DNA from 3 places in the Ectopseudomonas mendocina genome. Region 2 is predicted to be linked to each of the others. Evidence: predicted binding sites of a transcription regulator. Region 2 holds the regulator's gene; each other region holds the start of a gene.
What was found. The regulator FliA, encoded in region 2, starts transcription of late flagellar genes. The targets are predictions, from matches to a motif close to CTAAAGTTTNNNNNNNNNNNGCCGNTAA.
Positions count from the first base shown of each region.

Region 1 (4,011 bases), 1.5 Mb from region 2:
CATCACCCGCAAGGCGACTTCCGATTGGTCGACGGCAAGGTGACGGATGAGCCGCCAGATAGCAATCGATTGACCTACAGCGGCCTGGCCGTGCTGAGCCCGGAGCTGTTCGACGGCTGCAAGCATGGTGCCTTCAAGCTTGCACCTCTGCTGCGTCGCGCCATGGCTGATGGCCAGGTCAGTGGCGAGTATTTTACCGGGCGCTGGATCGATGTCGGTACGCACGAACGCCTGGCGGAAGTCGAGCGTCTGCTGCAGGAGTCACCTTAAGTGTTGTGGCCTGCAACCATGCTGGGTGCTGCTGCCGGGCTTGCCCTGGCCAGCATCCCGGGAGCGCTGCTGGGTGGCTTGTTGGGGCAGGTGCTGGATCGACGCCTGCGTTTGCATGGCTGGGACAACCTGCGTGAGCGCCTCGGTGGACGTGCTGCGCCCACTGACGATGATCTGCTGTTTCTGATGTTGGGGCGCATGGCCAAGAGTAATGGGCGCGTTCTGCAGAGCCATATCCAGCAGGCACGTTCGGAGATGCAGCGCCTGGCGTTCGATGAGGCTGGGCGGCGGCGCGCCATCGAGGCGTTCTCCCGCGGCAAGACCGGTCGCGATAATCTGCGTGCGCCTCTGCAGCGACAGCGAGAACGAGCCGACACCCTGCTGCGTGCCTGCTGGCGGATGGCCTGGGTCGATGGCCAGGTAGCGCCTGATGAACATGAGTTGATTCTGCTGTGGGGCAAGTGGCTGGGCTGGGGCACTGCCCAGCTGGAGAAACTGGGCGAGGAATATGCCCCGCGCCGAGGCCAGCAGCCGGCTCCAGCGGGCGGCAGTTATCAGGAAGCGTTGCGTCTGCTGGGGGTGGCGGCCGATAGCGAGCCGGAACAGATCAAGCGCGCCTATCGGCGTCTATTGAGTCGTCACCATCCCGACAAGCTGGCAGGTTCCGGAGCGTCCCCTGAGCGTATCCGCGAAGCCACCGATACCACGCGCCAGTTGCACCAGGCCTATGCACTGATTCGCCAACGCCGAGGTTTGCGTTGAAGCCCATGCAAGTCGCATGTACCGCTTAAGGATGGTCTGAGGTAGCCCTGTAATGTTGACCAACCCCAGTCTTCGCCGATATTTGAGAGCGGGCCGCCGATCAAAATCGACCCGATAACCCGCTCAATTCTCCGTTTGGCCGTCACGAGCAACTCGTGACGGCCATTTTCCTCATTACAGGCGCACCTCTCCCGCTGCAGCCAGTAAATGTCGGCGCGCCATCCACACAACGCGCAACGCTGCCAGGGTATGGAGCTGGTTTTCCATCGTGGCGAGATGCCCGATCTGAAAACATCGAATGTGGGGATGGCAGTTACCATACGAGCCGCGCCGAGACCTATGGTGATGCGGCCGCGAAAGCGCTCCGTAACTGAAGCAAGACGCTATCCGGAGGTAACCATGCGCGATGACGCTGCAGTCGTCATCACGCGACCGACCTCAGGTTGCAAGAAAGAATCTGGTTTACCGCCAACTCTGAATGTAAACAGCCCGCCAGCGGCATAGCTCAGCACCTATCTAATCGCCGTCGATCACGGTGCCACAAGCTCGTTAAAGTTAGTGATCAGCAAGCCGATAGAATTTCGGGCCTTTTCAAGTGACAGTACATTCGTACCTATTGCCATGGGTTCGCGGTATCAGGAACCTCAACGAAAAGAGGGATATGCGCCATAAGGTGCAGGGATGCGTTTCAAGCTCACGAGATGGATATCCGAGCTTCTACCCCTGCGGTGAAGGTCGTAGTGCCGGAGCATGAGCTCCACCCGGCCTTTATCCTCCTGAGATAGCCCTATGCTCGCTAATTTGACCATTCGCACCCGTTTGGCCTTGCTCGTTATCGCCCCTCTTCTGGTGCTTCTGGCAGTCATCATGATTGCCTCGATAAACACCCAGCGCATCAACGAAAACATGGAGCACCTATTCGTCGACAGAATGACGCCGATCAGTCAGTTGAAAACTGTGTCTGACAGCTACGCGGTCAGTATGGTCGACACACTCCACAAATATCGCGCCGGTCTCGTTGACGAGGCGAGACTACAGCGCGATTTCGATAAGGCGCTGCAGCAGGGCAACAAAGCCTGGGATGAGTACCGTGCAACCAAGCTGACGGAAAGTGAGCGCGCGCTCGTCAATGAGGTGGACGGTGCATTGCGGATCGTACGAACGGTCTCTGAGGGGTTTGTCCGCTCCGTCGCCGATGGCAGCTTGCGCAGCATGGATGCCCAGCGCTTCAACACCAGCCTTTATGGCGCCTTTGATCCGCTGGGCACCAAACTGTCCGAGTTGATCGACCTGCAACTGAGCGAAGGTAAGGTCATTTATGTGGACGCCAACGCCCAGTACCACACGATGATCAACACTTTTCTGGTGATTGGCACCCTGTCGCTGATCGGCCTGCTGGTCGCGGCACTGCTGATCAGCCTCTCGATCATTCGCCCTTTGTCCGGGCTACGCAGCCTGATCAGCGCGGTTCAGCAGACGTCGAATCTCACCCTGCGCGCCGACGTGCTCGGTCGGGATGAGGTGGCCGATACGGCGCGTGCCTTTAACTCGCTGATCGACCATCAGCGTGCGCTGATTCTCGAGCTGTCGGCCACGGCCACCCAGCTCTCCAGCTCATCCGAGGAAATGAACGCAATCAGCGCCCAGGTCAGTCAGACGGCAACCCTGCAGGGCGATCAGACCCACATGGTCGCGGCAGCCGTGCACGAGATGAGCATGGCGATTCAGGAAGTCGCGAACAATGCGTTGGCAACCGCAGCCAGCGCCACCGACGCCAACCGGCAGGCGGTGCAAGGTGGTGACCTGGTTCACGCCAGCGTGGAATCCATCGAGAGCGTTTCCTTGTCGATCGCCAAGGCGGGCGAAGTCATCGACAAGCTGCATACGCAGAGTGATGAAATCAGCAAGGTGCTCGGGGTGATTCAAAGCATAGCAGCGCAGACCAATTTGCTAGCCCTGAACGCTGCGATCGAGGCGGCACGTGCTGGCGAAGCTGGGCGAGGCTTCGCGGTGGTAGCCGATGAGGTTCGCGGGCTAGCCAGCAACACCCAGACGGCGACCGAATCGATCAGGAGCATGATCGAAGCGCTGCAAGGTGGTGCCCAGGCGGCAGTGGAGGCCATGCAGCAGTCGCGCGAACATGTCCACGGTTGCGTGCAGCAAGCCAAGGACGCAGGCAATGCGTTGATCTCCATCACCAGTGCTGTTCAGGTCATTGCCTCTGGTAACGAGCAGATTTCCACGGCCACCGAAGAGCAGACCGCCGTCGCCAACGAGATTAGCCAGAACGTCAACCAGCTCAACGGCAGCATCGCCGAAGTGGTCAACGGGGCGCAGCAAAGCCTCGCAGCCAGCCGCGATCTTGCCCAGATGGCAAGCCGTCTGCAGCAGCAAACCCAACACTTCGTGGTGTAGCCGACTCCTGCGCGTCAACAGAATTTCGCTGCTAGCGCGCAGTATGAGCCGAGTTTCCCTGAGCGGATCTGCTTGCGCCTGTTCGAGTACTTGGCATCGACGAGGTCATCTGCTTCATGGAAAGCTCGGCTGGCAGGATCGGTGTATTTCATCAGGTTCGGGAAGTCTTTTTCAGACTTTCCCTAAGCGTAAATGATTACCCAGCGGCGTGAATGTGCAGTTTGAGCCAGCCGCGTAAACGTCGAAACAGCTGTTCTTCCTGAACGTCCAGGTTACCCGGCAGGGCTTTCATGGCCACCTGTATATAAGTAGGTAACTTGGCTCGCTTGCTGGCTTGCAGACGTTTCAACGCTGCATTGCGATCACTCGGCTGATCCTTGTAGTAGAAATCCCCTGTCGCCACGGGCAATTGCGGAACCAGTTCGTCGAGTGGTGGGGCGAACCCTGCCGGCACTTCCGCGGCGACGATCAACAGATTGTGGATGTTGTCCGGCTTGCGCTCGCTCAAATAGCGCGCTGCCCAGTAGGCGCCGCTGCCGTGCCCCAGTAGGACGATCTCCTTGG
Region 1 is NZ_CP027657.1:2,999,932-3,003,942, forward strand. Features, by position in the region: gene murU (N-acetylmuramate alpha-1-phosphate uridylyltransferase MurU) at 1-270, shown strand, start outside; gene C7A17_RS13925 (DnaJ domain-containing protein) at 271-1,032, shown strand; partial or broken gene C7A17_RS27335 (IS5/IS1182 family transposase) at 1,207-1,308, opposite strand; gene C7A17_RS13930 (methyl-accepting chemotaxis protein) at 1,822-3,447, shown strand; gene C7A17_RS13935 (alpha/beta hydrolase family protein) at 3,644-4,011, opposite strand, start outside.
Region 1: the regulator FliA is predicted to act here: its motif matches at 1,582-1,609, upstream of C7A17_RS13930 (methyl-accepting chemotaxis protein).

Region 2 (4,011 bases):
AGCAACTCAAGACCCTGGGGCGTATCCTGGGGGTATCGGTGACTCAGGTCGATCCTGGTCAGTCGTTGCTGCAGGCGCTGACTCCGCTGGCGAAAAAGCGTGTGGTGCTCGTCGATACTGCGGGCCTGCCGGGTAACGATCCCGCACTGCGTCTGCAACTGGAAAGCCTGGCTTCGGCGCGTATCAATGCGAAAAATTATCTGGTTCTGGCTGCAACAAGTCAGAGCCAAGTGCTCAAGGCGGCCTACCATAGTTACAAGCGTTGTGGACTGGCAGGCTGCATACTGACGAAACTGGACGAGGCGGCGAGCCTGGGCGAGGTTTTAGGTCTGGCTATAGGCCAGCATCTGCCGGTAGCCTATGTCACGGACGGGCCGCGTATTCCGGACGATCTGCAGGTGCCGCGCAGTCATCAACTGGTCAGTCGCGCGGTAGGTTTGCAGGCCGCCGAGGAGCCGAGCGAAGATGCCATGGCGCAGATGTTCGCCGGGCTATACCACAGTCCGGCACGTGCCGGCTGAAGCGACGAGAACAGTGCATCCTCCCGCGTGGTTGGCGGGAGTGAACGGCCAAATGGCCAAGTCGAAGTTAGACAAGGTGTAGAAATAACATGGGTATGCATCCCGTACAGGTGATTGCGGTGACTGGCGGCAAGGGTGGCGTCGGCAAGACCAACGTGTCGGTCAATCTGTCCATGGCCCTGGCCGATCTCGGCCGTCGGGTGATGCTGATGGACGCTGACCTTGGCCTGGCCAACGTCGACGTTCTGTTGGGCCTGACGCCCAAGCGCACCCTGGCCGATGTGATCGCAGGTGAATGCGATCTGCGTGACGTGCTGCTGCAGGGGCCGGGCGGCATCCGTATCGTGCCGGCGGCGTCCGGTACGCAGAGCATGGTCAGTCTTACGCCGATGCAGCACGCCGGCCTGATCCAGGCATTCAGCGATATCAGCGAAAACCTGGACGTACTGGTGATCGATACTGCGGCCGGTATTGGCGATGCGGTGGTCAGCTTCGTTCGCGCGGCGCAGGAAATTCTCGTAGTGGTGTGCGATGAGCCGACCTCGATCACCGACGCCTACGCGCTGATCAAATTGCTCAATCGTGACCACGGTATCAGCCGCTTCCGCGTGTTGGCCAACATGGCCCACAGCCCGCAGGAAGGGCGCAATCTCTTTGCTAAGCTGACCAAGGTGACGGATCGTTTCCTCGATGTCGCCCTGCAGTATGTCGGTGCCGTGCCCTACGATGAGTGTGTGCGTAAAGCCGTGCAGAAGCAGCGTGCCGTCTATGAAGCCTTCCCACGATCCAAGTGCGCCCTGGCGTTCAAGGCGATAGCTCAGAAGGTCGACACCTGGCCGTTGCCGGCCAATCCCCGTGGCCATCTGGAATTTTTCGTCGAGCGTCTGGTGCATCAACCGACTGCAGACTCGGCCGTATGACAGCAGCCTCTGGACTTCGTATGTACAACAAGGCTCAGGCGCAGGATTCCCAGCATCAGCTGATCGAACGCTATGCGCCGCTGGTCAAGCGGATTGCCTATCACTTATTGGCCCGTCTGCCGGCCAGCGTGCAGGTCGATGACCTGATCCAGGCCGGCATGATCGGCCTGCTCGAAGCCTCGCGCAAATACGACTCCAGCAAGGGTGCCAGCTTCGAAACCTTCGCCGGTATCCGTATTCGTGGTGCCATGCTCGATGAGGTGCGCAAGGGGGATTGGGCGCCGCGTTCGGTACACCGCAACAGCCGTATGGTCAGCGATGCGATTCGTGTTGTTGAAGCCAGAACGGGGCGTGACGCTAAAGATCACGAAGTTGCGGCCGAACTCCAATTGAGTCTGGAGGATTACTACGGCATTCTTGGCGACACTTTGGGCAGCCGCCTGTTCAGCTTCGACGACCTGTTGCAGGACGGCGAGCATGGCGGGTTGCACGAAGACGCCGGGCACACCCACCTCGAACCTTCGCGGGACCTCGAAGACGAACGCTTCCAGGCGGCTTTGGCCGATGCCATCGCTGGTTTGCCGGAGCGTGAACGTCTCGTGCTGGCGCTGTATTACGACGAAGAACTGAACTTGAAAGAAATCGGCGAAGTGCTGGGGGTTAGCGAGTCACGCGTCAGCCAGTTGCATAGCCAGTGCGCAGCGCGTCTGCGTTCGCGGCTAAGTGAATGGCGCGCTGGCTGAACAGCGTATTCGCAGGCTTAAACGGCCTGTTAACGGTTTCATGATTAAAGGACGTGGTTGCGAGCGCAATACGTTTGGGACTGTACGGAGGTCGACTTGGACAAGAACATGAAAATCCTCATCGTTGACGATTTCTCGACGATGCGACGGATCATCAAGAACCTCTTGCGGGATTTGGGTTTCACCAACACCGCAGAAGCCGACGATGGCACCTCGGCGCTGCCGATGCTGCAAAGCGGCAGCTTCGACTTTCTGGTGACCGACTGGAACATGCCCGGTATGACCGGCATCGACCTGCTACGTGCCGTGCGCGCCGACGAACGTCTGAAGCACCTGCCGGTGTTGATGGTGACGGCCGAAGCCAAGCGCGATCAGATCATCGAGGCGGCCCAAGCCGGTGTGAACGGCTATGTGGTCAAACCCTTCACTGCCCAGGTGCTGAAGGAAAAGATCGAGAAGATCTTCGAGCGGGTCAACGGCTGATGTCGGCCGCGAGGGTGCTATGGAACACGATGACTCCACGCTGGGTGACCTTGAGTCGACCCTGAAAAGCAACGCCCGCGATCTGGTCGATAGCCTCGAACAAGGCAACTTCGGCGCCGCGGTACAACTGATTAATGAGCTCAACAAGGTTCGTGATCGTGGCCTGTATCACGAGGTCGGCAAGCTGACCCGTGAGCTGCACAATGCCATTGTCAATTTCCAGCTTGATCCGCGTATGCCGCATGCCCAGGAGCTGTCGCAGATCGCCGATGCCACCGAACGCCTGAATTATGTGGTCACCATGACCGAGAAGGCTGCCAACCGCACCATGGATCTGGTGGAGCAGAGCGCGCCGCTGGTCAATGACCTGAGCGATGAGGCGCAGAGTCTGAGCGTTGAGTGGGGCCGTTTCATGCGTCGTGAAATGGGCGCCGATGGCTTTCGTGAGTTGGCCAAGCGTATCGAACTGTTCCTCGCTCGCAGCGAGCGTGATGGCAACAAGCTCTCCAGCCATCTCAACGACATTTTGCTGGCGCAGGACTACCAGGATCTGACTGGCCAAGTGATCAAACGTGTCACCCAACTGGTGACCGAGGTGGAAAGCAACCTGCTCAAGCTGATGTTGATGGCCAGTCAGGTCGACCGTTTTGCCGGTATTCAGCACGATCACGAAGTGCTGCGCGCCGAACAGGAAAAATTAAAAGAGCCATCGCGGGGTGAAGGTCCGCAGATTCATGCCGATAAGCGTGATGACGTTGCCTCCAGCCAGGACGATGTCGACGACCTGCTGTCCAGCCTAGGGTTCTAAGGAGCACACAATATGAGCTTCGGCGCCGATGAAGAGATCCTCCAGGATTTCCTGGTAGAGGCCGGCGAGATTCTCGAACAGTTGTCCGAACAATTAGTCGAGCTGGAAAGCCGACCGGACGACATGAACCTGCTCAACGCCATCTTTCGCGGTTTCCATACCGTCAAGGGCGGAGCGGGCTTCCTCCAGCTCAATGAGTTGGTGGAGTGCTGCCATATCGCCGAAAACGTCTTCGACATCCTGCGCAAGGGTGAGCGTCGCGTCGATTCGGAATTGATGGATGTGGTGCTCGAGGCTCTTGATGCTGTCAATGGCATGTTCGGCGAGGTGCGTGAGCGCCGCGAGCCGACACCTGCCTCTCCTGAGCTGCTGGCTGCATTGGCGCGCCTGGCTGAGCCGGCGGGTGCCGATTCGGCTCCTGCTCCAGCTCCTGCACGTGAGCCTGAGCCTGTAGCAGCGCCCGAGCCGGTTGCTGTGGCTGCCGCTCCTGGCGATATCACCGACAGTGAGTTCGAGCAACTGCTCGATGCCCTGGG
Region 2 is NZ_CP027657.1:4,466,728-4,470,738, forward strand. Features, by position in the region: gene flhF (flagellar biosynthesis protein FlhF) at 1-521, shown strand, start outside; gene fleN (flagellar synthesis regulator FleN) at 611-1,441, shown strand; gene fliA (RNA polymerase sigma factor FliA) at 1,438-2,184, shown strand; gene C7A17_RS20645 (chemotaxis response regulator CheY) at 2,293-2,667, shown strand; gene C7A17_RS20650 (protein phosphatase CheZ) at 2,687-3,475, shown strand; gene C7A17_RS20655 (chemotaxis protein CheA) at 3,488-4,011, shown strand, end outside.

Region 3 (4,011 bases), 670 kb from region 2:
CTGCCGGGTGCCCGCGAAGATCTCAAATGGGGCAGCAACCGGGTGTTTTCGGTAGCGGGCAACAAGATGTTCGCCATCCTCGATTTTCTCGGTGAGGATCTGGCGTTCAAGGTCGATGACGATCTGTTTCTCGGCCATGTCGACCGCCCTGGCATTCGCCCTGCGCCGTACCTGGCGCGTGCCCGCTGGGTAAGCATGAGCGCACGCAGGTTACCGCTCGGCAACGACGAACTGCGCCAGTTGCTCACCCGTTCGCATCAGTTGGTGGTACGCCGGTTACCCAAGCGCCTGCAACCCGGGCTGCTACTGGACGAATAACGGAATGTGCCGGGCGATATAGGCGCCATCGAGCAGCAACAGGTCGACCCAGAACAACTGGTGCGCCGCGATGATCACCCAGAACAGTGCCTGATAGGACGCCTTGCGCGTCTTGTGACGAAAGGTCTGCTGGGCGATCAACGCCCCCGGCCAGCCGCCAGCCAACTCGACCAGGTGCAGGGTATTTTCCGATATGCGCCGGCCGCCATCCTGAGCGCTGCGTTTGTCCAACCAGTACTGCAGGAAGCTCGCCATGCTGGCGAACATGTATAGCGGCAACACCCAAACGACACCCGCGACCAGCAGTTTCTGCGCGCCCAGCAGGGGCAGCATGCACAGCGCGATCAACAGCAGGATCTTGCCGCCGAAGTTGCGAATAGGCCCGGATGGCTCGGTATTGCCTGCGGATGTTCTGGACGCCTTGCTCGGTGCCTTGCGTGGCTGTGGTGTTGCAACGGGTTTGGGCTTACGCCGGATGGCTGGACGATCCAGGCTTATCTCACCGGCCAGACGCAGGTGCTCGGCACGCGACCGGCCCTTCTCGTCCCGACCTTCCACATACAGCACCTGGTCACCTGGCACTGGCCGACGCTCACCGCGCATGGCCGAGATATGCGCGAATACATCGACACCACCCGACTCCGGCGCGATGAAGCCAAAGCCCTTGTCATCGTTCCAGCTTTTCAGTCGACCTCTACGCTCATTGCCAATCACGGTTGCGCGGTGCTCCAGTCGATCAAATGCAACTGCCAGGTAGCGAGAATGAGCAGACCGAAAGCGATGCGGTACCAGGCGAACACCACGTAGCTGTGGTTGGCGATGAATTTCAGCAGCGCGCGCACAGTCAGTATCGCCACGATGAAGGTGGTAACGAAACCGATGATGAAGATCGGCAGATCGCTCAACTGCAGGATGTCACGGTACTTGAACAGCGAGTATGCAGTCGCCGCAACCATGGTCGGCATGGCCAGAAAGAAGGAAAACTCGGTAGCCGCCTTGCGCGACAACCCGAACACCAGACCGCCGATGATGGTCGCGCCAGAACGGGAAGTGCCGGGGATCATGGCCAGGCATTGTGCCAAGCCGACCTTCAGGGCCAGGCCCCAGGTCATATCATCGACCGACTCGGCCTTGATGGCATGTTCGCGCTTTTCCGCCCAGATCATGATGATGCCGCCCACGATCAACGCGGAGGCCACGGTGATGGGGTTGAACAGCCAGTGTTCGATCAGGTTGGCGAACAATGGGCCGATGATCAGTGCCGGAATGAAGGCGATCAGCAGATTTCCGGTGAAACGCTGTGCCTTGCGCTCGCTCGGCAGGCCGCGCACCACACTGAAGATTCTGTCGCGAAACTCCCACATCACCGCCAGGATGGCGCCCAGCTGGATGATGATCTTGAATGCTGTAGCGGTTTCCCCATTGAAATCCAGCAGATCGCCCGCCACGATCAGATGCCCCGTACTGGAAATCGGCAGAAACTCCGTCAAGCCTTCCACTATGCCCAGGATCAACGCCTGAAAGGCCGCCCAGATATCCATTGACTCCCCCAACAAAAATCGCGACAAGTGCCGCTTGAAAAACAAATTGAAACATTGCCCGGCCCTGGGACATAGACGTGCTGTAGAGGTTCCTTGCAACGGTCTAACTCGGCGACCATTCAGGTTCTTTGCCGCGCTGCCGAAATGCTATCAGACAACTAGAGTAAAGGATGCCTCGCCATGACTGGCAGTTCGCTCTGCACCGCGTGGTAGTCATCCCTAACAAAAACAATAATCAGGAACTCGCCCATGAACAGCTTACGCAGTATCCCCATCAGTCGCCGCTTATGGCTGATCCTCGGGTTGGCCCTCCTGACGCTGGTTCTGCAAGGTACCTACATGCTGCGCCAGATCAACCTCGACCTTTATGCCGGCAAGGCACAGAAGACCGAGCACGTGGTGCAGAGCGCAGCTGGCATCCTCAAGCATTTCCATAGCCTCGAAACCGCCGGCAGTCTGAGCCGTGAAGAGGCGCAGAAACAGGCGATGGATGTCATCCGTGGTCTGCGCTATGCCGGACAGGAGTACTTCTGGATCAATGACCAGACACCAGTCATGCTCATGCATCCGATCAATGCCAAGCTCGAAGGCCAGAACCTCTCGGGTTTCAAGGATCCGGACGGCAAAGAGCTGTTCAATGAGATGGTCGCCATCAGCCGCAGCAAAGGCGCAGGCCAGGTCGACTACCGCTGGCCCAAGCCGGGCGCCAGTGAGCCGGTGCCGAAAATTTCCTATGTCGAACTGTTCCAGCCCTGGGGCTGGATCATCGGCTCCGGCGTCTACGTCGATGACGTGCAGGCCGAATTCAAGACCCAGGCACTCAGCGCGATGGGCATCGGCTTGCTCATCGCCCTGCTGCTGGCTGCTCTGGTGGTGTTGATTACCCGGAGCATCGCCCAACCGCTGGAAGCTGCAGTGGACGCCATGGCCAGTATCGCCAGTGGCGAAGGTGATCTCACCCGCAACCTCGATACCCATGGTCGTGACGAACTGACTGCTCTGGCCGGGCACTTCAATGCCTTCACCGATAAGCTGCGCCAGGTCATTCGCCAAATGCTCGACTCTGCCGGTTCACTGGATCAGGCGGCACGTTCGCTCGGCGATATTTCCAACGAGGCCCAGCAGCACAGCCAACAGCAAGCTCAGCAGATGGAACTGGTGGCTACGGCAGTGAACCAAGTGACCTACGGCGTGCAGGACGTGGCGAAGAACGCCGAACACGCCTCCAGCGAAATGCACACGGCAGAAGAACAGGCCAGCCAGGGACAGCAGAACATCGAAGCCAGTCTGCGTCAGATCGGTCAGCTCTCGGGCACCATCGACAAGGCAGTTGAAGTCATCCAGTCACTGGCCAGTGAGAGTACGCAGATTGGCAGCGTGTTGGAGGTGATTCGCTCGATTGCCGAGCAAACCAACCTGCTCGCCCTCAACGCCGCCATCGAAGCGGCCCGTGCCGGCGAACAAGGCCGAGGCTTTGCCGTGGTAGCCGATGAAGTTCGCCTGCTAGCGCAGCGCACGCAACAGTCCACGGCTGAAATTCAGGGCATGATCGAGCGCCTGCAAGGCAACTCCGAGGCTGCGGTCAAGGTCATTCATGACAGCAGCCGGGCCTCGCAATTGACGGTGGAACAAGCCAGCCAGGCTGGTCAAAGCCTGGCGCTGATCGCACAATCGCTACGCAATCTGACCGGGCTCAACGCGTCGATCGCCAGCGCCACCTTGCAACAATCGCACGTGGTGGAAGACATCAACCAGAACGTCACCCAGACGGCAGCCCTGGCCCACAACACCGCCGAGGCCGCCGAGCAGTCGAACGCCGCCAGCCAGCACCTGAAGCAACTGGCCGATCAACTGAATCGTCTGCTGGGGCAGTTCCGCGTATGAGACCAGCATGAGCGACATGGAGCACCAGGAGGTCGACTTCACTCGGCCGCAGAACCAGGATCTGATCTGGGATCTGGATAGCATGGCCCGCCGTGAGCTGGCCGAGCGCTTCATCAAACTGTTCGAGAACCGCCTGTGCGTCTATTCCGAATCGGTGGGGCAGCTGTACACCAACTACAGCCTGCACTTCCCCACCGACCTCGGCCGCAAGATGGTGGTGCTGCCCAACCCCTATGCGTTCCATGACACGCTGCACGGTATCGATGCT
Region 3 is NZ_CP027657.1:5,141,447-5,145,457, forward strand. Features, by position in the region: gene C7A17_RS23740 (MmcQ/YjbR family DNA-binding protein) at 1-318, shown strand, start outside; gene C7A17_RS23745 (DUF1294 domain-containing protein) at 304-1,032, opposite strand; gene C7A17_RS23750 (undecaprenyl-diphosphate phosphatase) at 1,029-1,859, opposite strand; gene C7A17_RS23755 (methyl-accepting chemotaxis protein) at 2,109-3,743, shown strand; gene C7A17_RS23760 (hypothetical protein) at 3,751-4,011, shown strand, end outside.
Region 3: the regulator FliA is predicted to act here: its motif matches at 1,978-2,005, upstream of C7A17_RS23755 (methyl-accepting chemotaxis protein).